Regions from separate parts of the Embleya sp. NPDC055664 genome, predicted to be linked through region 2. Evidence: riboswitches for the same ligand, from Rfam matches in the RefSeq annotation. Region 2 holds a riboswitch; the other holds the start of a gene.
What was found. A riboswitch is a leader RNA that binds a small molecule or an ion and turns the genes downstream of it on or off. The one in region 2 is predicted to bind glycine.

Region 1: another riboswitch for glycine. It lies ahead of gcvP (aminomethyl-transferring glycine dehydrogenase); the one in region 2 lies ahead of gcvT (glycine cleavage system aminomethyltransferase GcvT).

Annotation. Positions count from the first base shown of each region.
Region 1 covers NZ_JBSHGZ010000033.1:90,554-105,168, reverse strand. Annotated here, with positions in the region: gene gcvP (aminomethyl-transferring glycine dehydrogenase) at 9-2,930, opposite strand; glycine riboswitch at 3,130-3,226, opposite strand; gene ACWGR4_RS37065 (DNA polymerase IV) at 3,298-4,707, opposite strand; gene ACWGR4_RS37060 (SanA/YdcF family protein) at 4,805-5,491, opposite strand; gene ACWGR4_RS37055 (MerR family transcriptional regulator) at 5,539-6,153, opposite strand; gene ACWGR4_RS37050 (bifunctional nuclease family protein) at 6,521-6,994, opposite strand; gene ftsR (transcriptional regulator FtsR) at 7,155-7,916, opposite strand; gene ACWGR4_RS37040 (FHA domain-containing protein) at 7,913-8,431, opposite strand; gene gcvH (glycine cleavage system protein GcvH) at 8,811-9,197, opposite strand; gene ACWGR4_RS37030 (DUF881 domain-containing protein) at 9,272-10,210, opposite strand; gene ACWGR4_RS37025 (small basic family protein) at 10,578-10,910, opposite strand; gene ACWGR4_RS37020 (DUF881 domain-containing protein) at 10,907-11,884, opposite strand; gene ACWGR4_RS37015 (sugar phosphate nucleotidyltransferase) at 12,108-14,603, opposite strand.
Region 2 covers NZ_JBSHGZ010000035.1:100,865-115,479, reverse strand. Annotated here, with positions in the region: gene ACWGR4_RS38135 (L,D-transpeptidase) at 1-1,023, shown strand, start outside; gene ACWGR4_RS38130 (enoyl-CoA hydratase/isomerase family protein) at 1,135-1,908, shown strand; gene ACWGR4_RS38125 (serine hydroxymethyltransferase) at 2,012-3,316, opposite strand; gene gcvH (glycine cleavage system protein GcvH) at 3,313-3,687, opposite strand; gene gcvT (glycine cleavage system aminomethyltransferase GcvT) at 3,772-4,872, opposite strand; glycine riboswitch at 5,128-5,244, opposite strand; glycine riboswitch at 5,245-5,338, opposite strand; gene ACWGR4_RS38110 (AAA family ATPase) at 5,481-6,212, shown strand; gene ACWGR4_RS38105 (enhanced serine sensitivity protein SseB) at 6,243-6,959, shown strand; gene ACWGR4_RS38100 (enhanced serine sensitivity protein SseB C-terminal domain-containing protein) at 7,018-7,746, shown strand; gene ACWGR4_RS38095 (ABC transporter permease) at 8,132-9,127, shown strand; gene ACWGR4_RS38090 (ABC transporter substrate-binding protein) at 9,165-10,931, shown strand; gene ACWGR4_RS38085 (ABC transporter permease) at 11,034-12,041, shown strand; gene ACWGR4_RS38080 (ABC transporter ATP-binding protein) at 12,041-13,141, shown strand; gene ACWGR4_RS38075 (ABC transporter ATP-binding protein) at 13,246-14,559, shown strand; gene ACWGR4_RS38070 (trimeric intracellular cation channel family protein) at 14,608-14,615, shown strand, end outside.

The DNA of each region.
Region 1 (14,615 bases), on a different contig from region 2:
GCTGCGGATCAGTTGGCGCCGTACGCCTCGATCGGCGGGCACGAGCAGACCAGGTTGCGGTCGCCCTGGGCGCCGTCGATCCGACGCACCGGCGGCCAGTACTTCTCGGCCGGCACCACGCCGGCGGGGAACACCGCCTCCTCGCGCGTGTAGGCGTGCGCCCATTCGCCGGCCAGCAGCGCGGCGGTGTGCGGGGCGTTCGCCAGCGGGTTGTCGTCGGCCGGCAGGTCACCCGAGGCGACCCGGTCGATTTCGCCCTTGATCGCGATCATCGCGTCGCAGAACCGGTCGATCTCGTGCAGGTTCTCGCTCTCGGTCGGCTCGATCATCAGCGTGCCCGGCACCGGGAAGGACATCGTCGGCGCGTGGAACCCGTAGTCGATCAGCCGCTTGGCCACGTCGTCCACGCTGACGCCGGTGGCCTTGGTGATCCCGCGCAGGTCGATGATGCACTCGTGGGCGACCAGGTCGTTCGGGCCGGTGTAGAGCACCGGGAAGTGCGGCGCGAGCCGCCTGGCGATGTAGTTGGCGCCGAGCACGGCCACCTGGGTGGCCTCCTTGAGCCCCTCCGGGCCCATCAGGCGCAGGTAGGTCCACGGGATCGGCAGGATCGCCGCGGAGCCCCAGGGGGCCGCCGAGATCGGTCCCACGCCCGTCTCCGGGCCCGCGGTGGGCTGGAGCGGGTGGTTGGGCAGGTACGGCGCCAGGTGCGCGCGCACCGCGACCGGGCCGACGCCGGGACCGCCGCCGCCGTGCGGGATGCAGAAGGTCTTGTGCAGGTTCAGGTGCGACACGTCGGCGCCGATCGCGCCGCCGGGCTGGGCCAGGCCGACCAGCGCGTTCAGGTTCGCCCCGTCCACGTACACCTGGCCGCCGGCCTCGTGGATCGCCGCGCACACCTGCTCGATGCCCTCCTCGAACACGCCGTGCGTGGACGGGTAGGTCACCATCAGCACCGCGAGGGTGTCCCGGTACTGCTCGATCTTCGCGTGCAGGTCGGCCAGGTCCACGTCGCCGTTCTCACCGGTCTTGACCACCACCACGCGCATCCCCGCCATCACCGCGCTGGCCGCGTTGGTGCCGTGCGCGGAGGAGGGGATCAGGCACACGTCGCGCGCGGTGTCGCCGTTGGCGTGGTGGTAAGCGCGGACCGCCAGCAGCCCGGCGAGTTCGCCCTGGGAGCCCGCGTTGGGCTGGAGCGAGACCTTGGCGTAGCCGGTGATCCGGGCCAGCGAGTCGGCCAGCCCGTCGATCAACTCCAGGTAGCCCGCCGCCTGGTCGACCGGCGCGAAGGGGTGCATGTTCGCGAACTCGGGCCAGGTGATCGGCTCCATCTCGACCGTGGCGTTGAGCTTCATCGTGCACGAGCCGAGCGGGATCATGCCCCGGTCCAGCGCGTAGTCCTTGTCCGCGAGCCGGCGCAGGTAGCGCAGCATGTCGGTCTCGGAGCGGTGCGTGTGGAAGACCGGGTGGGTCAGGAACTCGGTGTCGCGCAGCAGCCCCGAGGGCAGCGCGTCGGCGGTCTCGGCGTCGAGCGCGGCCACGTCGCCGCTCACCCCGAACGCACCCCATACCGCCTCGACGTGCGCCCGCAGCGTGGTCTCGTCACACGTGATCGCCACGTGGTCCGCATCCACCGGCCGCAGGTTGACGCCGGCCGCGCGGGCCGCGGCGAGCACCTGCTCGGCCCGACCGGGCACCCGGGCGGTGACCGTGTCGAAGAAGTCGCCGTGCACCACCTCTACGCCGCCGGCCCGCAGCCCGCCCGCCAGCACCGCCGCGTAGCGGTGCGTGCGGCGCGCGATCGAGGCGAGCCCGTCCGGCCCGTGGTAGACCGCGTACATCCCGGCCATCACCGCGAGCAGCACCTGTGCGGTGCAGATGTTGCTGGTCGCCTTCTCCCGGCGGATGTGCTGCTCGCGTGTCTGCAGCGCGAGCCGGTACGCGGGCGCGCCGTCGGCGTCCACCGACACCCCCACCAGGCGGCCCGGCATGCTGCGGGTCAGCTTCTCGCGGACCGCCAGGTAGCCCGCGTGCGGGCCGCCGAAGGCCATCGGCACCCCGAACCGCTGGGTGGTGCCGACCGCGATGTCGGCGCCCATCGCGCCGGGCGCGCGCAGCACGGTGAGCGCGAGCAGGTCGGCGGCGACCGCCACCAGGGCACCCTGCGCGTGCGCGGCCTCGATCACCGGGGTCAGGTCGCGGACCAGACCGTCGGTGCCCGGGTACTGGAGCAGCACCCCGAAGCAGCCGCCCTCGGGCAACCCGTCGGCGGTGTCGGCGACCACGACCTCGATGCCCAGCGCCTGCGCGCGCGTGCGCACCACGGCGATGGTCTGCGGCAGCGTGGCCGCGTCCACGACGAACACGTCGCTCTTGGCCCGGCCCGCCCGGCGGGCCAGCGTCATCGCCTCGGCGGCGGCGGTGGACTCGTCGAGCAGCGAGGCGCCGGCCACGTCCAGGCCGGTCAGGTCGGTGACCACGGTCTGGAAGTTGAGCAGCGCCTCCAACCGGCCCTGGGAGATCTCCGGCTGGTAGGGCGTGTAGGCGGTGTACCAGGCCGGGTTCTCCAGCACGTTGCGGGTGATCACCGGCGGGGTGAAGGTGCCGTGGTAGCCGAGCCCGATCATCGAGGTCAGCACGGTGTTGCGGGAGGCCAGCTCGCGCAGTTCGGCCAGCACCTCGGCCTCGGTGCGCGCGGCCGGCAACTCGAAGCCCGCGAGCGCGCGGATCGCGGCGGGCACCGCCGCGTCGGTCAGCTCGTCCAGGGACCCGTAGCCGATCGCGGCGAGCATCTTCGCCTGTTCGTCGGTGTCCGGACCGATGTGCCGGCCGGTGAACGGCGACGCGGCCTCCAGGCCGGTCAACGAGCCGGGGCCGGAGGGGAGTACGGCGTGAGCACGCGTCGGGGCAGGGGTGCGCGGTGTCATCGCGAAAGGCCTCCTGGATCGCTCCTGGACGGACACGCGGGTCGCGCGCCCACCGGCCTCCCCCTCTGTCATCGGTACCTGAGAGCTTCACCCCGCCCGGAACACCGGCGGGGCCGGTCCCACGAACGCGATTTGCACCGTCGGCGAGGATCCGACCCGACTCGGCGAGCCACGTGCGGATCCTGCTTTCCAGAGTGCCCACGACCACGCGGTACGGGTGCCTGAGAGATTCCGGGGAGGAGTTGCTCCTTCGGCGCCTCGTGCGGACGACACGAGGACTCTCCCGCGCGAACGTAATGGGCGGCTTCAACGGTATCAGCGTGGCATCGGATGCGGACGGGACGCCAGGCCGGAGGGGTGCGGGTTGTCAGGTCGACGGGAGTGACGGGGGCGGTGGGCCGGGGTCGGCGGGCTCGGCGGGCCGGTCGCCCGCGGCGCCCGTGCCCGGCAGGGGCAGCGGCTCCCCCGGTCGCAGCGCCGGGTCGGCGAGGGCGAACGTACGCACCCGGCCCGGTTTTCCGCCCGGGACCTCGAAGCGCACCGTGACGCGGCCGATGCCGCTGCCCTGGACCCAGCCGGGGCCGAAGTCCTCGTGGACCACGTCCTGGCCGGGGGACCAGGAGACCCGCTCGGGGCCGGCCTCGGCGGGCTCCTCCCCCGTCCGCCCCGCGTCGTCGTCCTCCGGTCCCTCCGCCGGCGTGTCGGCGACGCCGAACAGGTCCTGCTGGGCGAAGTCGGCCAGGCCGCTGACACCCACCCCGAGCAGCCGCACCCCGCCCGTGACGTCCACCTGGGCGGCCAGGCGACGGATCGTCTCGCGCACCACGCCCGGGTCGTCGGTGGGGCCGCGCAACGTCTCCGAGCGGGTGAGCGTGCTGAAGTCGTAGCGGCGCAGCTTCAACACGATGGTGCGGCCGGAGCGGCCGGCCGCGCGCAACCGCTCCACGCAGCGGATCGAGAGCCGGTCCAACTCCCTGGTGATCCGCTCACGGTCGACCAGGTCGGTGGCGAAGGTGTCCTCGACCGACACCGACTTGGCGTCCCGGTCGGCCACCACCGGGCGCGCGTCCAGGCCCGCGGCCAGGACGTGCAGGCCGTGTCCGTGCGCCTGGCCCAGCAGGCGCACCAGTTCGCTCTCGTCCACCGCGGCCAGGTCGGCAACGGTGTCCAGGCCGGCCCGGCGCAGCACGTCGCCGGTGGCCGGGCCGACCCCGGGCAGCGCGCGCACCGGGAGCGGGTCGAGCATCGCCCGTTCGGTGCCGGGCACCACCACGCACAACCCGTCGGGCTTGTCCGCCTCGGAGGCGATCTTGGCCAGCAGTTTGGAGGTCGCCGCGCCGACCGAGCAGGTCAGGCCGGTGGCGGCGTGGATGTCGGCGCGCAGGCACACGGCGATCTCGGTGACCCGGGCGGTGTCCAGGGCGTCGCCGTGCGGGCCCGCGTCCAGGTCGATGAACGCCTCGTCCAGGCTGAGCGGTTCGACCAGCGGGGACAGCCGGTGCAGCAGCTCCATCACGGTGTCGCTGACCTGCCGGTACAGGCCGAAGCGGGGGCTGAGGAAGGCCGCGTTGGGGCAGCGCCGACGGGCCTCGCCGATGGACATCGCGGAGCGTACGCCGAAGACCCGGGCCTCGTAGGAGGCCGTGGCCACCACGCCCCGGGCGCCGATGCCGCCCACGATGACCGCCTTGCCGGCCAGGCTGGGCTTGGCGACCTGCTCGACCGACGCGTAGAACGCGTCCATGTCGAGGTGGAGGATGCCCGGCGCCTGTCTCACACCGCGCAATCATGACGCACCGGTCCGACATCTTCGGTGAACGGTCGTTCGGACGCGCCGAAGCGAGACACCGGGCGGCGGCCGGTCGTCCCGGCGGTCAGTCCTCCAGCGCGCGCCGGATCGCGTCGCTGGGGCCGGCGGTCACCCGGGGGTCCGGCTTGAACACGATCGTTCCGGTCGCCTTGATCGCGGCGAGCACCTCACGACCGGTTCCGTACACGGTGGGCCCGATGTGGCCCCACGTCAGGGATCGGTCCGGAACACCGTAGGCATCGATGCCGGCGGCCTTGCACAGCGCCAGCGCACGCCGCAGATGGAAGCTCTGCGTGACCACGATCATCCGCTCGATGCCGTAGATCCGCTTCGCCCGGGCGCAGGACTCCCAGGTGGAGAATCCCGAATCGTCGCTCACGACACGTTTGTCCGGGACTCCGCGCTCGACGAGGTAGCGCCGCATCACCCCGGTCTCGTCGTAGCGGTTGCCGCCGCCGTCGCCGCTGACCAGGATCACCCGGGTCTTGCCGGTCCGGTACAGCCGCAACGCCACGTCGAGGCGGCGGGCCAGCAGATCCGACGGCCGATCCCCCCGCACGCCCGCGCCGAGCACCATCGTGACGTCGCGCGCGGGCACCCGTTCCACCGAGCGCACCCGGTCCCCGGCGTACAGATGCAGCCCCGTCATCGGGGCCAGTCCGACCGCCGTGAGCAGGACGACGGCCTGGTAGCCGCGCCGTTGGGCACGCCGTGAGCGGGGCAGGGTGGGGCGACGAAGGGGCACATCCACGTGGACGTCCCGCCCCGCGCGCCGGTTCCCATCGGCGGTGTCGCCGCTCAGACCGCGCGATCTCGACGCCTGCGGGCCAATTCGTCACCCGGATGAACCTGCGGGGTCGGCTCCCCGGTGCCGGTGTGCTCGCCCTGGAGCTGCGCGAGCGAGCCCTCGACCTCGCGCCACACCGCCCCCACCGCGATGCCGAAGACCCCCTGGCCGCCTTGGACCAGGTCGATGACCTCGTCGTAGGACGTGCACTCGTACACGCTCGCCCCGTCGCTCATCAGGGTCATCCCGGCCAGGTCGCCGATGCCGCGTCCGCGCAGGTGGGCGACCGCGATCCGGATGTTCTGCAGCGAGACGCCGGTGTCCAGGAGCCGCTTGACGATCTTCAGCACGAGGATGTCGCGGAAGCCGTACAGCCGCTGCGTGCCCGGGCCGTGGGCCGAGCGGACCGTGGGCTCGACCAGGCCGGTGCGGGCCCAGTAGTCGAGTTGCCGGTAGGTGATGCCGGCCGCCGCACAGGCGGTCGGGCCGCGGTAGCCCACGTCCTCCGACGGAGTGCCGGGTGGGACGACGTCCGGCCGCCGGAGGCCCGCACCGGGGTCGGTCGCCGGCAGAGGACGTGCCGTGCGGGCGCGCTCCGCCGCCGTGATGTCGCCGGTGCTGCTCACGCCGACCTCCCTTTCGTCCCCGCGCGCCCGGGTACGGCGCGAGGAGTCTCTTTCAGTCCCGGGCCGCAGGCGGCGAGGTGCAACGCGCAGGGGTCATCCCGGAACTGTCGATTTCGACGGTAGGCAGTCACCAACAGCGCGTCAACGACCGGGCCGTTCGGCACGCCGAGTGACGCTGCTCGCACGAGTGGTTTGATCCCGGCGCACACGGGTAGGTCTGCCGGCTTTGCCACTGATCGCTTCTGCCCGGAACCGATCGACCCTGATCGGTCCGAGACGCGAAGAACCGCCGACCGGGACCCGGTCGCCGAGGAGGCGAGGGGGTCGGTCGACGGTTCCGAGGATGCGCCGGGCCGGGGCGGGCCGGCTATTGGCTCGTGGTGCCGAAGTCCTCGGGCGAGATGTCGTTCAGGAACTCCCTGAACTTCTCGATCTCGTCCTCCTGCTCGTTGGGGATCACGATGCCGGCCTCGTCCAGGACCGCGTCGCTGCCCACGATCGACGTCCCGGTGCGTAGCGCGAGCGCGATCGCGTCCGACGGGCGCGCGCTGACCTCCACGCCGCCGGAGAAGACCAGCTCGGCGTAGAACACGCCCTCGCGCAGGTCGGTGATCCGGATCTGGGTCAATTCCTGCCCCAACGCCTCCAGCACGTCCCGGAAGAGATCGTGCGTCAGAGGACGCGCGGGTACCACGCCCTGTTGGGCGAACGCGATGGCCGTCGCCTCTACCGGGCCGATCCAGATGGGGAGATAACGATCGCCCCCCGTCTCCCGTAGGAGCACGATCGGCTGGTTAGAGGGCATCTCCACCCGGACGCCCACAACCTCTAGCTCGTTCACATCGCCACACTAGCGCGCCCGACTGTCGGTGACCGATCCCCGGGGGCCGAATAGGTCGGGGATTCGTCGTTTTTTCTTCGTGGCGCCGCCGGGGGTCGGCTCGGGTCCGGGGCCCGGCGGCGACCGTACGCCGGGGTAGGGCGCCGAGCGGGCGCGCCGGTCAGCGGCCCAGGCGTGGCGCGAGCGCGGAGGTGACCAGGACGGTGTGCAGGCGCGAGGTGAGCGCCAGCAGGTCGCGGACGGTCTCCTCGGCGCCCGCCTTGGCGCGGGCGCCCCTGCGGTGCAGGAGCGGCGCGACGATCTGCTCGACCAGGGCGGCCTCGCGGTCCGCCGCGGCCTTGGCCTGGCGCAGGTGGCGCGGCTCGACGCCGTAGCGGCCGAGCGCGGCCACCAGGCGGGCCACCACGAGCGCGTCCCCGTCGTAGACCACACCCTCCTGGGCCGCGTCCGCACCGGCCTCGTCGGGGCGCGGCCGGTGCGGCTGGATCAGGCCGAACTCCTCCAGGCGGGCCAGGTCCGCGTCCTGGATGCCGGCCGCGGCGATCAGCCCCGGCCGGTCCAGGAGCACCGTGCCCCCGTCCCGGCCGGCCGCTCCGGGATCGCCGCCCCCGTTTTGGGGGTGCTCGGATTCGGCCGGGGTCGGGCCGGCCGGTTCGAGCCCACGATCCATCGCGTCGAGCTGGTCCTTGATCACCCGCAGCGGCAGGTAGCGGTCGCGCTGCACACGCAGCACGTAGCGCAGTCGTTCGATGTCGGCGGGGCCGAACTTGCGGTAGCCCGACGGGCTCCGCTGCGGCTCGATGAGCCCTTCCGCCTCGAGGAACCGGATCTTGGAGATGCTGATGTCCGGGAACTCGGGACGCAACAGGGTCAACACCCCGCCGATGCTCGAGGAGACCGATCCGGCCGCCGCCGGACTCACCCCATCAGCCCCTGCCTGCTCGGGAAGAAGACCAGCCGGTACTTGCCGATCTGGACCTCGTCGCCCGGCGCCAGCGGGACCTCGTCGATGCGCTCGCGGCCCACGTAGGTGCCGTTCAGGCTGCCCACGTCGGCGACCGCGAAGCCCCCGGCGGTGCGGCGGAACTCGGCGTGCTTGCGCGAGACCGTCACGTCGTCGAGGAAGATGTCGCTCTGCGGGTGCCGACCGGCCGTGGTGCGGTCCGAGTCGAGCAGGAAGCGGCTGCCGGAGTTGGGGCCCCGACGCACCACGAGGAGCGCGGTCCCCGGCGGCAGCGCGTCCACCGCGGCCTGCGCCTCGGGGGTCAGGATCTCGCGGGGCGCGGGTTCCGCGTCCAGCGCCTCGATGCCGCTGATCGAGATGGTCGAGGTCTGCTCCGACGCCCGCTCGGCGCCGGCGCCCAGGCGCGCGCCGCAGTTGGAGCAGAATCGGCCGCCGGGCGGGTTGTGATGCCCACAGGTGCCGCACACGACCACGTCGGCCTCCTGACCCGTCCCGGTCGAACCTCGACCTTCGGTCGAGAGTTGTCCGAAACTTATGCGCGCCGTGTGTTCCTGGTCAACAGCGACATGCCCGGCGGTGGCGTCGGATTCGCCCATCCGGGGGGCGGGGGCGGGAGCGGGCGACGCGCCGGTGGAGGCCCCGTAAGGGGAACCCGGCGGCATCGTCGGCGGGGCGGCCGGCGGATTGCCGGACCTTCCCGCATCGGCAGCCGGCGCGTCGCCGGAGCGACGGGAACGACCGAACAATTTCGCGAACAACTTCACGGGCGAACCTCCCCGAGAGAACCTGGCCCGCCCGTGGGGCAGGAGGAGTGGGTCGTGGTGATGGACTGCCTACCGCTTCGCCGGGCCGTCAGGAGCCCAGGCTGTTCTGGTAGGCGGCCGCGTCCAAGAGCGCGGCCGGGGCGGCGGGGTCGTCGAGGCGCACCTCGAACATCCAACCATCGCCGTAGGGATCGGAGTTGACCAACTCCGGTGCACCGTCGAGCGCGTCGTTGACGGTGGTCACGACGCCGTCGAGCGGCGCGAAGAGGTCGCTGACACTCTTGGTCGATTCCAGTTCGCCGCAGGGCTCTCCGGCCACGACGCGGGTGCCGACCGGCGGCAGCGTGACGTAGACGATGTCACCGAGCGCGTCCTGCGCGAATTCGGTGATGCCGATCCGCACCGTCCCGGAGATCTCTTCCATGACGCGCACCCATTCGTGCTCCGTCGTGTACGCGAGATCTGCGGGGTACATGCGGACAGCCTGCCCTTCTTGCCTGATGAGTGATGCACCGACGGCGACCGGCGGACTGATTCTGTCAGGTGTGCTCACCCGTTACCGGCGCCCGGTGCCGAGCGAGCGTAACCAGGCTTGTTCGCAGGCCGCAAGGCGTCGATCTGCACGTCCTGCGAGGGGGTGACGATGGCCCCCGCCTGCTTCTTCTCCAGCGTCTTCACCACGCCTCCGGGGATGTTCAGCGCGGGCTGGAGATCCTGCGGATTGCCGATCACCTTGAACACGTACGGCGGCAGCACCTTGACGTCGTCGATCACGATGTCACCCGGCGGCGTGCCATTGAACCAGGTACCGGCCACCACGCGGACATCGTTGATCTGGATCACCTCGGCGCCCGCCGCACGCAGTTCCTGGAGCGTGTCGAGCAGCACGTCGCCGGTGACCTGCCGCTGCGGATCGGTGATCGTCAGTGTGATGCCGGGCCCGCTCGCCTTGACGGTGCCCGCCAGCACGCCCAGGGCGTCCGCCTTGGCCGCGTTCTGCTGCCGGGCCTCCTGGACCCGGTCGTTGCTGCTCTGCAGCTGTGTGCGGCTGTTCTCCAGGCGGTGCTTCTCGTCCTCCAACCGCCGTGTGCGCGCGTTGAGTTCGTCCAGCACCCGGACCAGGTCCTCCTGCCGCGCGCCGCGCAGCGGGTCCGACTCGTTGTTCGATCTGACCTGGATGGCCAGCCCGGCGCCGAGCGCGAACAGCAGCACGGCGCCCACGAGTTGGGCCCGGCTCACGCGCGGTGGCCAGAACGCCTCGATCAGCCGGCGCCGACCCGGCTGGTCGTCGACCGGCTCGGCGGCGTGCGACGCGACCGGATGCGGATCGACCCGGTCCGCCCCGTCGGGCGGCGCGGCCCCGACCGAATCCGATTCCGGCCCGGGCGTGTCGCGCGCTTCGGCGCGCGCCCCCGCGTGCGGGAGTTCGGACGGGTCGCCCGGTTCGGGTGTTTCACGCGGTTCGCGCGCCGGGAGCTTGTGCCGGATCTCGTGTGCGGACTCGCGCACCGGCGCGATGATCGGCGCGATCTCCGAGGTCACCTCGGCGGCCTGCTCGCGGATCCGCTCCCGGATGTGCCGACCCTCGTGGTAGAGGTCGACCGGGCGCCGGGTCTCGATCGTGGGTTTGCGGGCGGACGGCGCCTCCGGCTCCGGCTCGATCCCGGGGGCCGGCACCGGTTCCGGATCGGGGTCCGGATCCGGAATCGGAGCCGGAGCCGGAGCCGGTTCCCGCGCCGGCGGGCGTTGCGGCTCCTCCGGCGGGCGCGGGAGCCCCAACTCACGGGGGTCCTCGTCATGGCGGGCGTGTCGCCCGCGCGTCTCGTCCGTTTCGTCGGCCATGTGTGACTCCCCGTCAGGCCCGGAAGACGTGCCGCCGGATGGCCGCCGCGTTGGAGAAGATCCGGATGCCGAGCACGACCACCACGCCGGTGGACAACTGCGCGCCGACGCCCAGCTTGTCGCCGAGGAAGACGATCAGGGCCGCCACGACCACGTTCGACAGGAACGAGACCACGAAGACCTTGTCGTCGAAGATGCCGTCGAGCAGTGCGCGCAGGCCGCCGAAGACCGCGTCGAGGGCGGCCACGACCGCGATGGGCAGGTACGGCTCCAGCTCGTGCGGGATCACGGGTCGGGCGAGATACCCGACCACGACCCCGAGGACCAGGCCGAGGACCGCGATCACTGTTTACCCTTTCGTTCGGTCGCCTTTTGCGACGTTGTCGGCGCGCCGGTCGGCCGGGCCGAACCGCTCGGCGGTCCGCCGGTGCCCGTGGGCGTGGCGGGCGGTGGGCTCGGGGTCGGCTTGGCCGGGGTGCTCGGCGGCGGGGCCGGCGGCGGTGCGCCCGCCGGGTTCGCGTAGCGCAGCGAGGTACCCAGGGCGGCGGGCAGCTTCATCTTCTTCTGCGCGCTCAGGTTGACCCGGATCCCGTAGTTCTCCTGCAACTGGCGCAGATACCGCCCGTCCGCGCCGACCATGAACTCCACTTGCATCGGCTTCGCGTTGCCGATCGCCAGGATCGTATAGGGCGGCGCCAGCGGGCGGTTGTCGACCAGGATGGAGGCGCCGGCGGCGCGGATCGCGGACAGCGCGGTCAGCCGCTGGTTGTTGATCGAGATGGCCTCGGCGCCGGCCTTCCACAGGCCGTTGACCAGCCGCTGGAGGTCCCGGTCCAGGATCCGGCCGTTGGCCGCGGCCTCGGCCTGGCGCGGGTCGCTGGTGCCGTTGCTGTTGTCCGAGCCCTTGGCGTCGTCGGCGACCACCTTCAGCCCCGGCCCCTCGACCGGTTCGGATCCGGTGAGCAGCGCGAGCAGTTCGACGCGGTCCTTGGCCCCCCTGGGCAGGGAGACCTCCTGGATCGCGTCCACCTCGTCGCGCAGCCGTTCCACGGTGGACTGGAGGCCGTCCACCTCGGCCTCGTCGGCGTGGATGCGGTCGACCAGCTGGTGCCGCTCGCGCTCGGCCTGCGGCGCGGCGGCGTGCACCTTCATCGCGGCGACCATCAGGATCATCGCGATCAGCGCGACCCCGACGACCGCGAGCATCCGGGCCAGCGGGCCCTTGTTCATGCCGGTGTCGCCGCGCACCGCACGCCGCGCGGTGGCCTCCGCGTAGCCGGCGTCGAGGCTGTTGGTCATCATGTCCACGAGCAGGGACATCGAGGCGTCCGGCCGCCTGTACCGGCTTGTTCCCGGTGTCTCCCGCGTTGACATGCGCCCCATCGTTCCATGCCGGTCGGAGTGCCCGTTGCAGGGTCCGATACGGGATCCGGCCGCGGATCGCGTGCGGCGATCCACGGCCGGAAGAGACCCTACAAGACACTCCCGGCCACCGCCGACGGCGGCGGCCGGCGAGCGGGATCGGAGCGAGGGTGACCGGGCGTCAGTCGCCCGCGTGCTCCACCACCCGGCTCCACTCGTCGAGGAGTTCGTCCGCGGCGTCGTCGTCGGGACCCTCGGCCCACACGTGCGTGACCGCCTCGGCCGGGTCCGGCAGTACCAGCGCCCAGCGGCCGTCGGTCTCCACCACGCGCACGCCGTCGGTGGTGTCGATCTCCCGGTCGCCCGCGGCCTCGACCACGCGGCGCATCACCATGCCCTTGGCCGCCCACGGCGTGGCCACGTCCCGCCGGCGCACGTGTGCGCGCGGAATGCGCGCGTCGATCTGGCTCAGCGTCAGTTGGGTGCGCGCGACCAGGCCGATCAGCCGGACGAACGCGGCGGTGCCGTCGAAGACGGTGCTGAACTCGGGGATGACGAACCCGCCGCGCCCGTCGCCGCCGAAGATCGTGTCCTCGGCCTGGGCGGCCCGCGCCAGGTCGTCGGGCGAGGTGGTGGTCCACTGCACCTGGACACCGTGATAGGCCGCAACCTGCTCGGCGATCCGGGTCGTGGTCACCGGCAGCGCGATCTTGCCGCCGCCGCGTTCGGCCGCCACGCAGTCGAGCAGTACGAGCAACGCGCGGTGGTCGTCGATGATCCGCCCGCGCTCGTCCACCAGCGACATGCGCTCGCCGACCGGGTCGAAGCGCACGCCGAACCCGGACTTCGAGGAGGCCACGATCTCGCCGAGCCGCAACAGCCCCTCGTGCCGCTCGTCGACGGTCTCGGTGGGCCGGGCGTCGTCGAGCCCGGAGTTGACGGTGAGCGCGTCGATGCCCAGCCGGCCCAGGATGCTGGGCAACAGCAGCGCGGCGTTGCCGTGCGCGGCGTCCACCACCACCTTGAGCCCGGACTCGGGCACCCCGGTGATGTCCAGGGCCTTCAGCAGTGATCCGGAGTAGCTGTCGAACGGCCGCGCGGGGAACGTGAGTTCACCGATCTCGCCGGGGAAGGCCCGGCGATACTCCTGGCGTGAGAAGACCCGGTCGAGCTTGCGCTGCGCGGCCTGCGAGAGGTCCGCCCCGCGCTCGTCGAAGAACATGATGTCCACCGAGTCCGGCACCCCGGGCGTGGTGCGGATCATGATCCCGCCGGCCGAGCCGCGCGCGGTCTCCTGACGGGCCACCGGCATCGGCACGTTCTCCAGGTCGCGCACGTTGATCGCGCTGGCCTGGAGCGCGGAGATCACCGCGCGCTTGAGCGCCCGGGCACCGCGCGAGTGGTCGCGCGCGGTGGTGACGGTGGCGCCCTTCTTGAGCGTGGTGGCGTAGGCCCCGGCCAGCCGGACGGCGAGTTCGGGGGTGATCTCGACGTTGAGGATGCCGGAGACCCCGCGCGGGCCGAACAGGTACTTCTGACCGCGCGACTCCCAGATCACCGAGGTGTTGACGACCGCGCCGGCCTCGATCGTCTTGAACGGGTAGATCCGCACGTCGCCGGCGACCAGCGACTCCTCCTCGATCAGGCACTCGTCACCGATGACCGCGCCCTCCTCGATCCGGGCGGCGCGCATCACATCGGTGTTCTTGCCGATCACACAGCCGCGCAGATTGGTCTGCGGGCCGACGTAGACGTTGTCGTGCACCACCGCCTTGTGCAGGAACGCGCCGCGCTTGACCACCACGTTGGAGCCGAGCACGGTGTGTTCGCGCAGTTCCACGCCGCCCTCGACCTTGGCGTAGTCGCCGATGTAGAGCGGGCCCTTGAGGATCGCCTCGCGGTCCACCTCGGCGCCCTCGGCGACCCATACGCCCGGGGACAGCTCGAAGCCGTCGATGTCCACGTCGACCTTGCCGGTGAGCACGTCGGCCTGGGCCTTGAGGTAGCTCTCGTGGGTGCCGACGTCCTCCCAGTAGCCCTCGGCGACATAGCCGTAGATCGGCTTGCCCTCCTTGAGCAGCTTGGGGAACACGTCACCCGACCAGTCCACGGACACACCCGCGGCGACGTAGTCGAAGACCTCGGGTTCCATCACGTAGATGCCGGTGTTGACGGTGTCCGAGAAGACCTGACCCCAGGTCGGCTTCTCCAGGAACCGGTCCACCCGCCCCTCGTCGTCGATGATCGTGATGCCGAATTCGAGGGGGTCGGGCACCCGGGTCAGACAGACGGTGACCAGGGCCCCCTTGGCACGGTGGTACTCGACCAGCGCCGTGAGGTCGAAGTCGGTGAGTGCGTCGCCGGAGATGACCAGGAACGTGTCGTCCTTGAGCGCCTCCTCGGCGTTCTTGACGCTGCCCGCGGTGCCGAGCGGAGTCTCCTCGTTCGCGTACGTCAGGCTCATGCCGAGTTCTTCGCCGTCGCCGAAGTAGTTGCGTACGAGCGACGCGAGGAACTGGACGGTGACGACGGTCTCGGAAAGCCCGTGGCGCTTGAGGAGCCGTAGCACGTGCTCCATGATCGGTCGGTTGACCACCGGCAGCAGCGGCTTGGGCATGCTGGAGGTCATCGGGCGCAGGCGGGTGCCTTCGCCTCCGGCCATGACGACGGCCTTCATCGGTCTCGTCCT
Region 2 (14,615 bases):
ACGATCGTGGTGGGCGGCGGAAAGCTCGGCGAGGTCAAGGTGGTCAACGCGCAGAACGAGCCGGTCGACGGCACGCTCGACGCCGACGGCAAGACCTGGAAGCCCAAGGTCGCCTTCACCCTCGGCGGCAAGTACACGGTGAGCGCGACCGCGACCAACGCCGACAACGCGCCGACCACGGCTCGGGCGACGTTCAACACGCTCTCCGGCGACAAGAAGGTCACCGCGCGCTTCAGCCCCGAGGACGGGGCCACCGTCGGCGTCGGCTTCCCGGTGTCGCTGACCTTCGACTACCCGGTCAAGAACCGGGCCGCGGTGGAGAAGGCGCTGTCGGTCGACGTCGAGCCGAAGGTGGAGGGCGCCTGGCACTGGTTCGACAACACCCGGGTGGACTACCGGCCCAGGGACTACTGGGCGCCCGGCACGAATGTGAAGGTCAACCTGAACCTGCGCGGCGTCGACGTGGGCAACGGCGCGATCGCCAATCAGTTCAAGAGCTACAGCTTCAAGGTCGCCGCCACCAAGCGGATCGCCATGGTGGACGTGAAGGCGCACACCATGAAGGTCTACGAGAACGAACAGTTGATCAAGACCATCCCGATCACGGCCGGCAAGTCGCCGAAGTACAGCACGTGGAACGGGAAGATGGCGATCACCGAGAAGTTCGAGAAGACCCGGATGAACTCGCAGACGGTGGGCCTGGGCAGCGAGTACGACATCGACGACGTGCCGTTCGCGATGCGGGTCACCACCTCGGGCACCTTCGTGCACGGCAACTACTGGGCCGACCCGAGTGTCTTCGGCAGCGAGAACACCAGCCACGGGTGTGTGTCGATGACCAAGGAAAACGCCAAGTGGCTGTACGACCGGGTGATCCCCGGTGACATGGTCGAGATCTCCGGCTCCGACGAGCGCACGGTCGACGCCGACAACGGCTTCGCCGACTGGAACCTGAGCTGGGACAAGTGGACCGCGACCGGCGCGCCCGGCGCCACGCAGGGCACGACGACACCCACGCACTGAGGCGCCCGGCGGACGGGGCCTCGGCGGATGTCGTGGCCCCGCTCACCGCCCGCCGAGGTGGCGACGCCTATGGTCGGATCGGCACATCAGGGCTGACCAGAGGAGAGCGTCATGGGCGAATTCGTGAACCTGGAAGTGGCCGACGGCGTCGGCACGATCCGGCTGAGCCGGCCGCCGATGAACGCGCTGAACCGGCAGCTCCAGGAGGAGCTGCGGGCGGTGGCGCAGGAGGCGGGCGAGCGGGCCGACGTGCGCGCCGTGGTGATCTACGGCGGGGAGAAGGTGTTCGCGGCGGGCGCGGACATCAAGGAGATGGCCGAGATGACCTACACGGACATGGCCGACCGGGGCGCCGCGCTGCAATCCGCGTTCACCGCCGTCGCCGAGATCCCCAAGCCGGTGGTCGCCGCGATCACCGGCTTCGCGCTCGGCGGCGGTTGCGAGTTGGCCCTGTGCGCCGACGTCCGGGTCTGCGCCGACAACGCCAAGCTCGGCCAGCCCGAGATCACGCTGGGCATCATCCCGGGCGCCGGCGGCACCCAGCGCCTGCCCCGCCTGATCGGCCCGTCCAAGGCCAAGGACCTGATCTACACGGGCCGCTTCGTCGCCGCCGACGAGGCCCTGTCCATCGGCCTGGTCGACAGGGTCGTGCCGGCCGCGGACGTCTACGCCGAGGCCGTCGAGTGGGCCCGGCAATTCGCCAATGGCCCGGCCTACGCCCTGCGCGCCGCGAAGGAGTCCATCGACCGCGGCCTGGAAACCGACCTGAACACGGGCCTGGAGATCGAACGCCTCCAATTCACCGCCCTGTTCGCCACCGAGGACCGCGCCACCGGCATGCGCGCCTTCGTGGCCAAGGAAAAGCCCGAGTTCTCCGGCCGCTGACCGCGGCGGCCCCGGCGGGACCACGACGAAACGGGGCGCCGACTCGGCGGATGTCGAGTCGGCGCCCCGGTTTTCGTCGTGTCGACGAACCCGATCCGCAGGATCAGAGGTTCGGGTAAAGCGGGTGCTTTTCGGCCAGGGTGGTGACCCGGGCGGTGAGCGCGGCCTTGCGGGTGTCGTCGAAGTCGGGCAGCAGGGCCTCGGCGATGATGTCGGCGACCTCCTCGAAGTCCGCCTTGCCGAAGCCGCGGGTGGCCAGGGCCGGGGTGCCGATCCGCAGGCCGGAGGTGACCATCGGCGGGCGCGGGTCGAACGGGACCGCGTTGCGGTTGACCGTGATGCCGATCGAGTGCAGGCGGTCCTCGCCCTGCTGCCCGTCCAGCTCCGAGTCGCGCAGGTCGACCAGGACCAGGTGCACGTCGGTGCCGCCGGTGAGCACGGTGATGCCCACGTCGGTGACGTCCTTGCGGGTCAGCCGCTCGGCGAGGATGGCCGAGCCCTCCAGGGTGCGCTTTTGGCGGTCCTTGAAGTCGTCGGAGGCGGCGACCTTGAACGCCACCGCCTTGCCCGCGATCACGTGCTCCAAGGGGCCGCCCTGCTGGCCCGGGAAGACCGCCGAGTTGATCTTCTTGGCGTATTCCGCCTTGGACAGGATCACGCCGCCGCGCGGGCCGCCCAGGGTTTTGTGCGTCGTGGTGGTGACCACGTCGGCGTACGGCACGGGGCTGGGGTGCAGGCCCGCGGCGACCAGACCGGCGAAGTGCGCCATGTCGACCATCAGGAACGCGCCGACCTCGTCGGCGATCCGGCGGAACTCGGGGAAGTCGAGCTGCCGGGGGTAGGCCGACCAGCCGGCGATGATCAGCTTCGGCCGGTGCTCCTTGGCGAGCCGCTCGACCTCCTCCATGTCGACGCGGTGGGTCTTCTCGTCGACGTGGTAGGCGACCACGTTGTAGAGCTTGCCGGAGAAGTTGATCCGCATGCCGTGGGTGAGGTGGCCGCCGTGGGCCAGGTCCAGGCCGAGGATCGTGTCGCCGGGGGAGAGCAGCGCGAACATCGCGGCGGCGTTGGCCGACGCGCCCGAGTGCGGCTGCACGTTGGCGGCCTCGGCGCCGAACAGCTCCTTGACCCGGTCGATGGCGAGCTGCTCGACCACGTCGACGTGCTCGCAGCCGCCGTAGTAGCGCCGGCCGGGGTAGCCCTCGGCGTACTTGTTGGTGAGAACGGAGCCCTGCGCCTCCAGCACCGCCACGGGGGCGAAGTTCTCGGAGGCGATCATCTCCAGGGTGTTCTGCTGGCGGTGCAGCTCGTCGGCGACGGCGGCGGCGACCTGCGGGTCCACCTCGCCCAGGGGACGGTCCAGGATCGTCACGGTTGTCAGCTCCTCGATCGGGTCGATCTCGATCATTCGCCGCAGAACGCGGCGTATTCGTCGGCCGACAGCAGGCCCTCGGCCTCGCCGTCGATGCGCACCTTGAACAGCCAGCCCGCCCCGAAGGGGTCGGAGTTCACCAGGGCCGGGTCCTCGACGACGGCGTCGTTTATCTCGACGACCTCGCCGGAGACCGGCGCGTACATGTCGCTGACCGACTTCGTGGACTCCAGCTCGCCGCACGGCTCACCGGCGACGACCACCCGGCCGACCTCGGGAAGCTCGACGAACACCACGTCGCCGAGCGCCTCGGCCGCGTGCTGGGTGATGCCCACGACGGCGGGGGAGGCCGCCTCGTCGAGCCACTCGTGTTCCTTGCTGTAGCGCAGGTGCTGGGGTGCGTGCACGGGTCCATTCTCCATTCGAATGAGGTAAGTCCGTCCCTCAGGATGATTTGGGACGTTTTCCGGTGATATAGGAAGGGGTTCGGCTCAGCCGCGCTTGTAGAACGGCAGCGCCACCACCTCGACCGGCTCGGCCTTGCCGCGGATGTCCACCGCCAGCCGGGTGCCCGGTTCGGCCCGCTCCGTCGCCACGTAGGCCATCGCGATCGGCATGCCGAGCGTCGGCGACGGCGCGCCGGAGGTGACCTCGCCGACCCGCTCGCCGCTGTCCGCGTCCACCACCGGGTAGCCCGCGCGCGGAACCCGCTTGCCCGGCGAGGTCAGCCCGACCAGCGTGCGGCGCACATCCGCCTCCGCCGCGGCCAGCGCCTCGCGGCCGACGAAGTCCTCGGGCTTGTCCAGCCGGACCACCCGGCCCAGGTTGGCCTCGTACGGCGTGGTGTCCCGGGTCAGCTCGTGGCCGTACAGCGGCATGCCCGCCTCCAGGCGCAGCGTGTCCCGGCAGGACAGGCCGGCCGGCACCAGGCCGTGCGGCTTGCCCGCGGCCAGCAGCGCGTCCCACAGCGCGACCGCGTCGCCGGGCGCGGCGAACAGCTCGAAGCCGTCCTCACCGGTGTAGCCGGTGCGGGCGAGCAGCACGGGTACGCCCGCGACCTCGGTGCGCAGGATCGCGTAGTACTTGAGCGCGGGCAGGTCGGCGTCGGTCAGCGAACCGACGATCGTGGTCGACGCGGGCCCCTGCACGGCGAGCAGCGTGTACTCCTCGGACGCGTCGCGCACCGTGGCGTCGAAGTCGCTCGCGCGGTGCTTCAGGCTGCCCGCCACCACGTCGGCGTTGGAGGCGTTGGCCACCACCACGAAGTGCTCTTCGCCGAGCCGGTACACGATCAGGTCGTCGACGATGCCGCCCTCCTCGGTGCAGATCATCGTGTACCGGGCGCGGTCGATCCCGATCTTCGAGACGAAACCGACCAGGGCGTGGTCGAGCGCGCGGGCGGCCTCCGGGCCGGTGACCTCGATCTCGCCCATGTGGGTGAGATCGAACAGGCCGGCCGTGGTGCGCACCGCGGTGTGCTCGTCCCGCTCGCTCCCGTACCGCAGCGGCATCCGCCACCCGGCGAAGTCGGTCATCGTGGCCCCGAGCGCGTCGTGCACGGCGTCGAGCGGGGTCCGGCGGTCGGTGGTCATGCGAAGACTCCTTCGAGGGGACGCCGGCGGAAGCCCCCGGCGGGCGCGAACCGGTCCGGGGCATGCCGGACGGCGCGGACCCGGGCGCGGGCCCGAGGTGCGACGAGAGGTGACGGGTGCTGCGGCCCGTACCGGAACGGGGACGGGCCCCGGATCAAGAACCGGAACGAGTACGAGAACGAATTCGAGGACAAAGGGGGCTCCCTGCCATGGCGTTCAGCCCTTTTCGGCCAAAGTCGGTCGAAAAGTGGGGTGCCCTCCCCTTCTGTCATCGGAACCTGAGAGCTTCATCCCGTCCGCCGCTGCCGCGTCGGACCGGGATTTGCACCGTGGGTGAGCCGCACCGACGGTGCGTCTGCTTTCCAGAAGTGCCTGACCCATGCGGTATCGGTGCCTGAGAGATTCCGGGGAGGAGTTGCTCCTTCGGCGCCCCGCTCGATGGCGAGGACTCTTCCGCGTGGGGTCGACGGCCGTTATGAGGTTGTGCCCGGCATGCTAGCGCGTGTCGTCAATCCCCCGCCGGGGCCGGGGAGCGCCGGCGCCCGCTCGCGCCCTCGGTGCGACACCATGCGCAGGGCACGTGGGTTCGGGACATCAGGGGAGGATTCGTGGAGACGGATTCGGCGGGGGCGCATACCGGCGCCGCGGCGGGCGGCATGTTGATCCCCCGGTCCGTGCACGACCTGCGGGAGGAGCGGAACCGGGCGGGGGAGCGGGACGGGGTCCGGCGGGTGGACATGCTCTCCTATCCGGCCTCGTGCGTGCTCGTGGTGACCGGCCTGCCGGGCGCGGGCAAGAGCACGCTCCTGGCCCGGGTGGTCGCCGCCGGGCCCGCGGTCGCGGTCCTGGACGCCGACCTGGTCCGGGCCCGCTGGGCGGTGCGGGTGGGGCGGCTGCCGTACCGGGTCTACCGGCCGCTGGTGCGGCTGTCGCACTACGGCGAGGTGGCCCGGGCGCTGCGTGGCCCCGGCGCGGTGGTGGTGCACGACAGCGGCCGCAATCCGATCCTGCGCCGGGTACTGGTGCGCGCGGCCCGGCGGCGGGGCATCCCGGCCCACGCGCTGCTCCTGGACGTCACGGCCCATCAGGCGCTTTCCGGCCAACGTGCGCGCGGGCGCGGGGTGTCCACCGCGGTGTTCGCCCGACACCACCGGGAATGGCGCGCGCTGCTCGCCCGGCTCGCCCCGTGGCTGGACGCCGGACCCGCCCTCGCCTCCGCTCCGGGCGGCTTCACCTCGTGCGTACTGCTCGACCGCGCGGCCGCGCGGCAACTGCGCCGGATCGTTTTCGCAGACCCCCTACCCGGACAGTCCCGACGGCGGGATGCGGACAAGTCGTAAACTGCGCCGGACACCAAGAGGAGCACCACCATGCCGTTCCCGGCCAATCCCGTGGAGAGCGCGCTCGTCGCGGCGATGCGCGACCCGTCCCGGGCCGAGGCCCTGTTCGAGGCGCTCGCCGAGGCGGACGTGTGGGTGCCGCTGCCCGAGGGGGGCAGCGCTGCCGACACCGAACTGACCCTGCCCACCGCCGAGATCGACGGTCTGCCGTATGTGCCGGTGTTCTCCTCGGAGGAGCAGTTCCGCCGGCTCGCGGGGCCGATGGCGGGCACTGTGGCGCCGATGCGCGAGTTCGCCCGAGGGCTGCCGCCGCACATCGGCATCGTGGTCAACCCGGGCGGCGAGGCGGGCATCCCGATCCCGCCGCCGGGTGTGCTGGAGCTGGCCCGGCTGCCCGGCGCGGCCCACCGCGGCGCACGGGTGCGGCTGTACGAGCCCGACCAGGAGCCGATGGACTTCCTGATCGCCGCCGCCGCCGAGTTCATCCACGTCCCCGTGGTGCTCAGCGCCCGGCGCGGCCTGGGCGAGGTCGAGTCCGATCCGCCGGTCCTGTTCGTCGGCGTCGAACTGGACCGGTGGCAGGAGGAGGACCGGCTGGCCGCGATCGGCGCCCTGGAGCGCGCGCTCGGCCGCGCCGCGTGCCCGTGGCCGGTCAACGTGGTGCTTCTGGACGTGGCGCAGGATCCTGTGGGGGACTGGATGCTGGAGCGGACCCAGCCGTTCTATCTGCGGGCCGACCAGCGCTGAGCCCGTCCGGCCGCGGCCGGCATCGGTGTCGAAAAACATGGGGTTCGGGGAGGACGTCGTGAACCAGGTCGAGCAGGCGTTGAGCCAGGTGGCCCCCGGGCGCTACGACGCCTACGAGCGGCTGCTGCAAGCGCTCGTCGGCGCGCCCGTGTGGATGTTGTTGTGGCAGGGGCAACCCGGCAGTCCGGACGCGCAGTACGGGAACATGGACGTGGCCGGCTGGCGCTACGCCCCGGCGTTCACGTCCGAGGAACAGCTGCGTCTCAGTGGCTGGGACCGCTCGTTCGAGATCTGTCCGGTCCCCGAGATCGCGTCCTCGCTGTACACCGACCGCTGGGGTCTGTGGCTGAATCCGCACGCCCAGGGCGGCGGCGTCGGCGTGCCCTACCTCGACCTGCGCCGCATCGTCGGCGGCCTGGACCGACTGATGGCCGGCCCCCTGGAGGTCGGCGAACCCACCTTGTGGGACCCGGCGTTCTACTCCCTGCTCGGCGGGCAGCTGTTCCAGACCCAGGTGGTGCGCGCCGCCCACCGGGCCTGGGTACGCCCCACCGTCGGCCCCGAACGCCTCGTGATCGGGCTGCGCCTGACGGACAATCAGCCCGCCGCGATGCAGCGCATGCGGGACGCGATGGCCCGCGCGTCGGCCGCCGCGCCGCCCGGTCTGACGCTCTCCTCGGTCGCGCTCGACGACCCCTTCGACCCGATCGCCGCGTGGATGCGCGAGCACACCCGGCCGTTCATCGGCATCGACATGCTCGACGAGGCCGCCCGCCACGGCCGGTGATCGACATGCCCGACGAAGGCGCCCGTCCCGCACGGTGATTCACATGGCCGCCGCGGGCACACGACACGCGCAGTGAGCGAAGATCGGCGGAACGTGGCGAGCCGGGGCAACAGGCAGTGATGCCCCCAAAAAACTGACGTCACGTCATCAACCGCTGCCTTGTTGTGATTTCGTGACCGATCTACGCGGATCAACCAGTGAATCGTGTCTGCGTAATCACGGTTCAGTAAAGGTATTCCTCCACCCCTGTTCGTGACCCGCGTCACGGAGGAGTCTCACCCGGACGACAGATCCCGAAGATCATCGGGATCGCAATGCCGGGTATGGCGACGGGACGCGGCGATCCCGAGCCGCCGTCGCATCCGTGAGCGGGGAGGGTCGATCCATGACGGCACCGATCGAGACCACCGGTGTGGCCCGAGAGGCGCACCCCGAGGCGATCGCCGAGGCAGCCGGCGCACGCATCGAGGGTCGGTCGCTCGGTCAGATCGCGTGGGCCCGATTCCGCCGCGACAGGGTCGCGATGGCCGGTGGCGTGGTGATCATCCTCATGGTGCTCATCGCGATCTTCGCGCCGCTCATCACCGACGTGATCGGCGGTGGACCCACCGAGTACCACGACGACCTGCTCGACCCGGTGCTGAACATCCCCACCGGCAGCTTCGGCGGCGCGAGTTGGGATCACCCGCTGGGTCTGGAGCCGGTCAACGGCCGGGACATCTTCTCCCGCATCTGCTACGGCGCCCGCGTCTCCATGCTGGTCGCCTTCCTCGCCACCCTGCTCTCCGTGGTGCTCGGCGTCGTCCTGGGCACCGTGGCGGGCTACTTCGGCGGCTGGATCGACGGGCTGATCAGCCGCGCCATGGACGTCTTCCTGGCCTTTCCGCTGCTGCTGTTCGCGATCGCCATCGGCAGCAGCCTCCAGGGCGAGGCCTTCGGCCTCCACGGCGACACGCTCCGCATCACCGTGCTGATCTTCGTGATCGGGTTCTTCAGCTGGCCGTACATCGCTCGCATCGTCCGCGGCCAGACGCTCTCGCTGCGCGAACGCGAGTTCGTCGAGGCGGCGCGCAGTCTCGGGGCCACCGACCGGCACATCATTTTCAAGGAGTTGCTGCCGAACCTGGTGGGTCCGATCCTGGTCTACTCCACGCTGCTGATCCCGACGAACATCCTGTTCGAGGCCGCCCTTTCCTACCTGGGGGTCGGCGTACAGGAACCCACCGCCTCGTGGGGTGGCATGCTCTCGGCGGCCACCCCCCGGTACCAGGACGCGCCGATGTTCATGGTCGTCCCCGGAGTCACCATCTTCATCACCGTGCTCGCGTTCAACCTGCTCGGCGACGGCCTTCGAGACGCCCTCGACCCGCGCAGCCGCTGAATATCCCGCAAGTCCCCACGAGGAGGCACGACCAGCGATGAAACACCCGGTAACTCGCAGGCGCAGGACCCAAGCGCTGATCGGCATGGTGGCTGTCACCGCGATGGCCGCCACCGCGTGTGGCGGTGGTGGCGGCGGCTCGAAGAAGTACAGCCCGAGCAACAAGGCGATCACCGAAGTGGTCAACCAGTCCACCAAGAAGGGTGGCACGCTCAAGCTGGTCAGCTCGGACAAGTTCGACTCGCTGGACCCGGGCGACATGTACTACGCCTCGGCGTGGAACTTCTCCCGCCTGATGGCGCGTCCGCTGCTCACCTTCAAGCCCGCCCCGGGCAACGCGAGCTACGAGTTCGCGCCGGACCTGGCCACCGACGTGGGCAAGACCGACGACGGCGGCAAGACCTGGACGTACCACCTGCGCAAGGGTGTCAAGTACGAGGACGGCACCGAGGTCAAGGCGTCGGACGTCAAGTACGCCGTGGAGCGGACCTTCGACAAGGAGATCCTGCCCAACGGCCCGGGCTACTTCGCCCAGTACCTGGACCCCGACGGCACCTACAAGGGCCCGTACAAGGACTCCGCGCCGGACAAGCTGGGCCTGAACGCGATCGAGACGCCGGACGACCACACCATCATCTTCAAGATGAAGGAGCCGTTCGCGGACTTCAACTACCTCGCCGCGCTCCCGCAGACCGCGCCGGTCCCGCCCGCCAAGGACACCGGCAAGGAGTACGTCAAGCACCCCATCGCCTCCGGCGCGTACATGGTCGACGGCCAGTACGAGCCCGGCAAGGCGGTCAACCTGGTCCGCAACCCGAACTGGGACCAGGCGACCGACCCGCTGCGCAAGGCGCTGCCGGACCGGATCGAACTGCTGGAGAAGCAGGACGCGAACGACGTCGACAACCGACTCTTCGCCGGCACGGCGCAGTTGGACGTGGTCGGCACCGGCGTCCAGGCCGCCGCGCAGAACAAGATCCTCACGGACAAGAAGCTCGCGGACAACGCGGACGACGCGATCTCCGGCGCGCTGGCCTACCTGGCGATCAGCTCCAAGACCCCGCCGTTCGACAACGTGCACTGCCGGCGCGCCGTGCAGTACGCGGTCAACAAGTCGCAGCTGCAGCGTGCGCAGGGTGGCGAGGTCGGCTCCGACATCGCGACCAACCTGATGCCGCCGACGCTGGCCGGTTCCAAGGTCACCGACATGTACCCCAACGGTGCCAAGCACACCGGTGACGTGGCCAAGGCCAAGGACGAGCTCAAGCAGTGCGGCAAGGCGGACGGCTTCAGCACCGTGCTGACCGCGCGCGCCAACCGGCCCAAGGAGGTCGCGGGCGCCACGTCGGTGCAGAACGCGCTCGCCAAGATCGGCGTCAAGGTCGAGATCCGGCAGTACCCCTCGGGTGACTACTTCTCGCAGTTCGCCGGTGTCCCGAAGTGGGTCGCGGAGAACAAGGTCGGCATCATGTTCATGCAGTGGGGTCCCGACTTCCCCACCCAGTTCGGCTTCTTCCAGCAGATCGTGGACGGTCGGGCGATCAAGCCCGCCGGTGGCACGAACCTGTCCGAGCTGAACGACCCGGCGGTCAACGGTCTGATCGACCAGGCCACCCGGACCATCGACCCGGCGCAGAGCGCGGCCATCTGGCAGCAGCTGGACCAGAAGGTGATGGAGTCGGCGGTGATCGTCCCGTTCGGCTGGACCAAGTCGCTGCTGTACCGCCCGTCGAACGTGACCAACCTGGTCGTCACCCCCGCGTACTCCGGGATGTACGACTACCTCAACATCGGTATCCAGTAAGCCTGCGACGAGGTCAGTAGCCCGAAGGAGAGGTGAAGGCCCGTCAGTTCCGGTGCGGGGAGCGGTGATCCCGCTCCCCGCACCGGACCGGGTCGCCGGCTCATGATTTTCTATCTGCTCAGGCGGCTGGCGGGAGCGGTGGTGCTCCTGTTGATCGTCACCATGGCGGTCTTCGCCATCTTCTTCCTGATTCCGCGTCTGGGAGGCGCCACAAGCGACCAACTCGCCGCGCGCTACGTCGGCAAGTCGCCCACCCCGGCCGCGATCGAACAGGTCAAGCACAGCCTCGGCCTGGACAAGTCGGTACCCGTCCAGTACGGAAGGTTCGTCAAGGGCATCGTCGCCGGCAAGGACTACGACACCGGTGTACGCAAGGTGCACTGCGCGCCGCCGTGCCTGGGCTTCTCCTTCCGCAACAACCTGGAAGTGTGGCCACGACTACAGGACCGCATCCCGGTCACCCTCTCGTTGGCCGCGGGAGCCGCGGTGATCTGGCTGATCGCCGGCGTGTCGATCGGGGTGGTCTCGGCGCTCAAACGCGGCAGCCTGTGGGACCGCTTCTCGATGGGCTTCGCGCTGGCGGGCGTCTCGCTGCCGCCGTTCTTCACCGGCCTGGTGGCACTGGCGTTGTTCAGTTATCAATGGCCGATCTTCAAGGGCGTGCACTATGTGCCGTTCCTGGACAATCCGGCGAGTTGGGCCTGGAACCTGGTGTTGCCCTGGTTGACCCTGGCGTTCCTGTACGCGGCGTTGTACGCCCGACTCACCCGGGCGGGCATGCTCGAGACGATGAGCGAGGACTACATCCGCACCGCGCGGGCCAAGGGCCTGCGCGAACGCGACGTCATCGTCAAACACGGGCTGCGCGCCGCGCTGACCCCGATCCTGACCATCTTCGGCATGGACGTCGGACTGCTGCTCGGCGGTGCGATCCTGACCGAACAGGTCTATTCCCTCAACGGCGTCGGCAAGTTCGCCGTCGAGGCGATCGGACAGCAGGATCTGCCCGAAGTGCTCGGCGTGACGATGATCGCCGCCATCTTCGTGATCCTGGCCAACCTCGTCGTGGACCTGCTCTACGCGGTCGTCGATCCCCGGGTGAGGACCTGATGCCCCGACTGCTACCGCGCCGCAAGCGGGACACCGCGGCCGAACTGCCCAAGCTCGCCCCGGCCGGGCCCCCGCCCGAGCCGGAGAACTTCCTCGAAGTACGCGAACTCACCGTGCACTTCCCCACCGACGACGGCCTGGTGCGCAGCGTCGACGGGGTGAACTTCGCGCTCCAGCGCGGCCGAACGCTCGGCATCGTCGGCGAGTCCGGCTCCGGGAAGAGCGTGACCTCGCTGGCCGTGATGGGCCTGCACGGCGGTACCAGCGCCCGGATCGGCGGCGAAATCTGGCTGGACGGCAAGGAGTTGGTGCGCTCCACCGCCGAAGAGGTCCGGTTGATGCGTGGCCGCCGGATGGCGATGATCTTCCAGGACCCGATGTCCTCGATGCACCCGTTCTACACGGTGGGCCACCAGATCATCGAGGCCTACCAGGTGCACAACGAGGTGAGCGTCAAGCAGGCCCGCGCGCACGCGATCGACCTGCTCGGACGGGTCGGCATCCCGCGCCCGGACCGGCGGGTGGACGATTACCCGCACCAGTTCTCCGGCGGCATGCGCCAGCGCGCGATGATCGCGATGGCGCTCAGCTGCGACCCCGAACTGTTGATCGCGGACGAGCCGACCACCGCCCTGGACGTCACCGTCCAGGCCCAGATCCTGGACCTGATCCGGGACCTGCAGGCGGAGTTCAACTCCGCCGTCGTGATGATCACGCACGACCTGGGCGTGGTCGCCGAACTCGCCGACGACGTCCTGGTGATGTACGCCGGTCGAGCGGTCGAGCACGGCCCCGCGCGCACCCTGTTCGAACAACCCCGACACCCGTACACCTGGGGCCTGTTGGGTTCGTTGACCCGGCTCGACCGAGCGCGCCAGGAACGGCTGATGCCGATCAAGGGCAGCCCGCCGAGCCTGATCTCGCTGCCCTCGGGCTGTGCGTTCCGTACCCGCTGCCCGTACGCGGACCGCAACGACGGGCGGGAGAAGACCGAGGTCCCGCGACTGGTCGAGATCGAACCGGGCCACCGCACCGCGTGCCACCTCGATCCGGGGGAGCGCGAGCGGATCTGGACCGAGGACATCAGGCCGCGGCTGTGAGCGGGACGGCGAACGGGAAAGCGGATGGGCACGTGACTGGTCACCAGGATGGAAACGGGAACGGGAACGCGGAAGTGACCGAGGGCGCCCGAGCGGGAGACGACGTGAACGCTGCGCAGGCCGGCGAGCCGGAGGCCGCGTCCCGACGCGAGCCGGGAGACGTGTTGGTGCGCGTGCGCGGGCTGCGCAAACACTTTCCGATCCGCGCCGGGATGACCCGGCGCCGGGCCGGCACGGTCAAGGCGGTGGACGGGCTCGACTTCGACATCCGCGAGGGCGAGACGCTGGGCCTGGTCGGCGAATCGGGCTGTGGCAAGTCCACCACCGGACGCATGGTGATGCGCCTGCTGGAGCCCAGCGAGGGCACCATCGAGTTCGGCGGGCGTGACCTCACCAAGCTCTCCCGAGGGCAACTGCGGCCGCTGCGGCGCGACTTCCAGATGATCTTCCAGGATCCGCAGTCCTCGCTGAACCCGAGGCACACCGTCGGCACCATCGTCGGGCTGCCGTTCCGCTTGCAGAAGGTCACCCCCGAGGGCGGGATCAAGAAGGCCGTCCAGGAGTTGTTGGAACTGGTCGGGCTCAGCCCCGAGCACTACAACCGCTACCCGCACGAGTTCTCCGGCGGCCAGCGGCAGCGCATCGGCATAGCCCGCGCGCTGGCGCTGCGGCCCAAGCTGGTGGTCGCCGACGAGCCGGTCTCCGCGCTCGACGTGTCGATCCAGGCGCAGGTGGTCAACCTGCTCGACGACCTGCAGAGCGAGTTCGGGCTGACCTACCTGATCATCGCGCACGACCTGTCGGTGGTGCGGCACACCAGCGACCGGGTGGCGGTGATGTACCTCGGCAAGATCGTCGAGATCGCCGACCGCGAGGATCTGTACACGTCGCCGAAGCACCCGTACACGGTGGCGCTGATGTCGGCGGTGCCGGTACCGGACCCGGCCCGGCGCGAGAGCCGTGACCGGATCCTGCTCAAGGGCGACGTACCGAGCCCGATGGACCCGCCGCCGGCGTGCCGCTTCCACACCCGGTGCTGGAAGGCGCAGGACATCTGCAAGACCCAGGAGCCGCCGCTGGCCGAGTTGACCACGCGGCACCAGGTGGCCTGCCACTTCCCGGAGAACACGCCGGCGGAGAACGGCGCGGGCGAGGCGGTGCTGCTGGTGAAGCCGGCGCCATCCGAGGCGGCCCCCGCGGTCGCCGCCGGGGAGGACGCCGAGGCCGCCGCGAAGAGCCCCGCCGAGACGGCCGTCGAGACACCGGCCGAGACCTCTGCGGACGATGCCGCGAAGGCCCCTGCCGAGCCTGCGGCGGACACCCCCGTGGAGAACTCCGCCGAGGCTCCCGCCGAGACCTCCCCGAAGGCCCCCGGCGAGGCGACCGGGAAGGACACTCCGCCCACACCCGCCCCATGAGTATCGGGCCGGGCCCGGCGGTGTAGAACATCCGTTATGTCGCCCGAGGTGCCGCC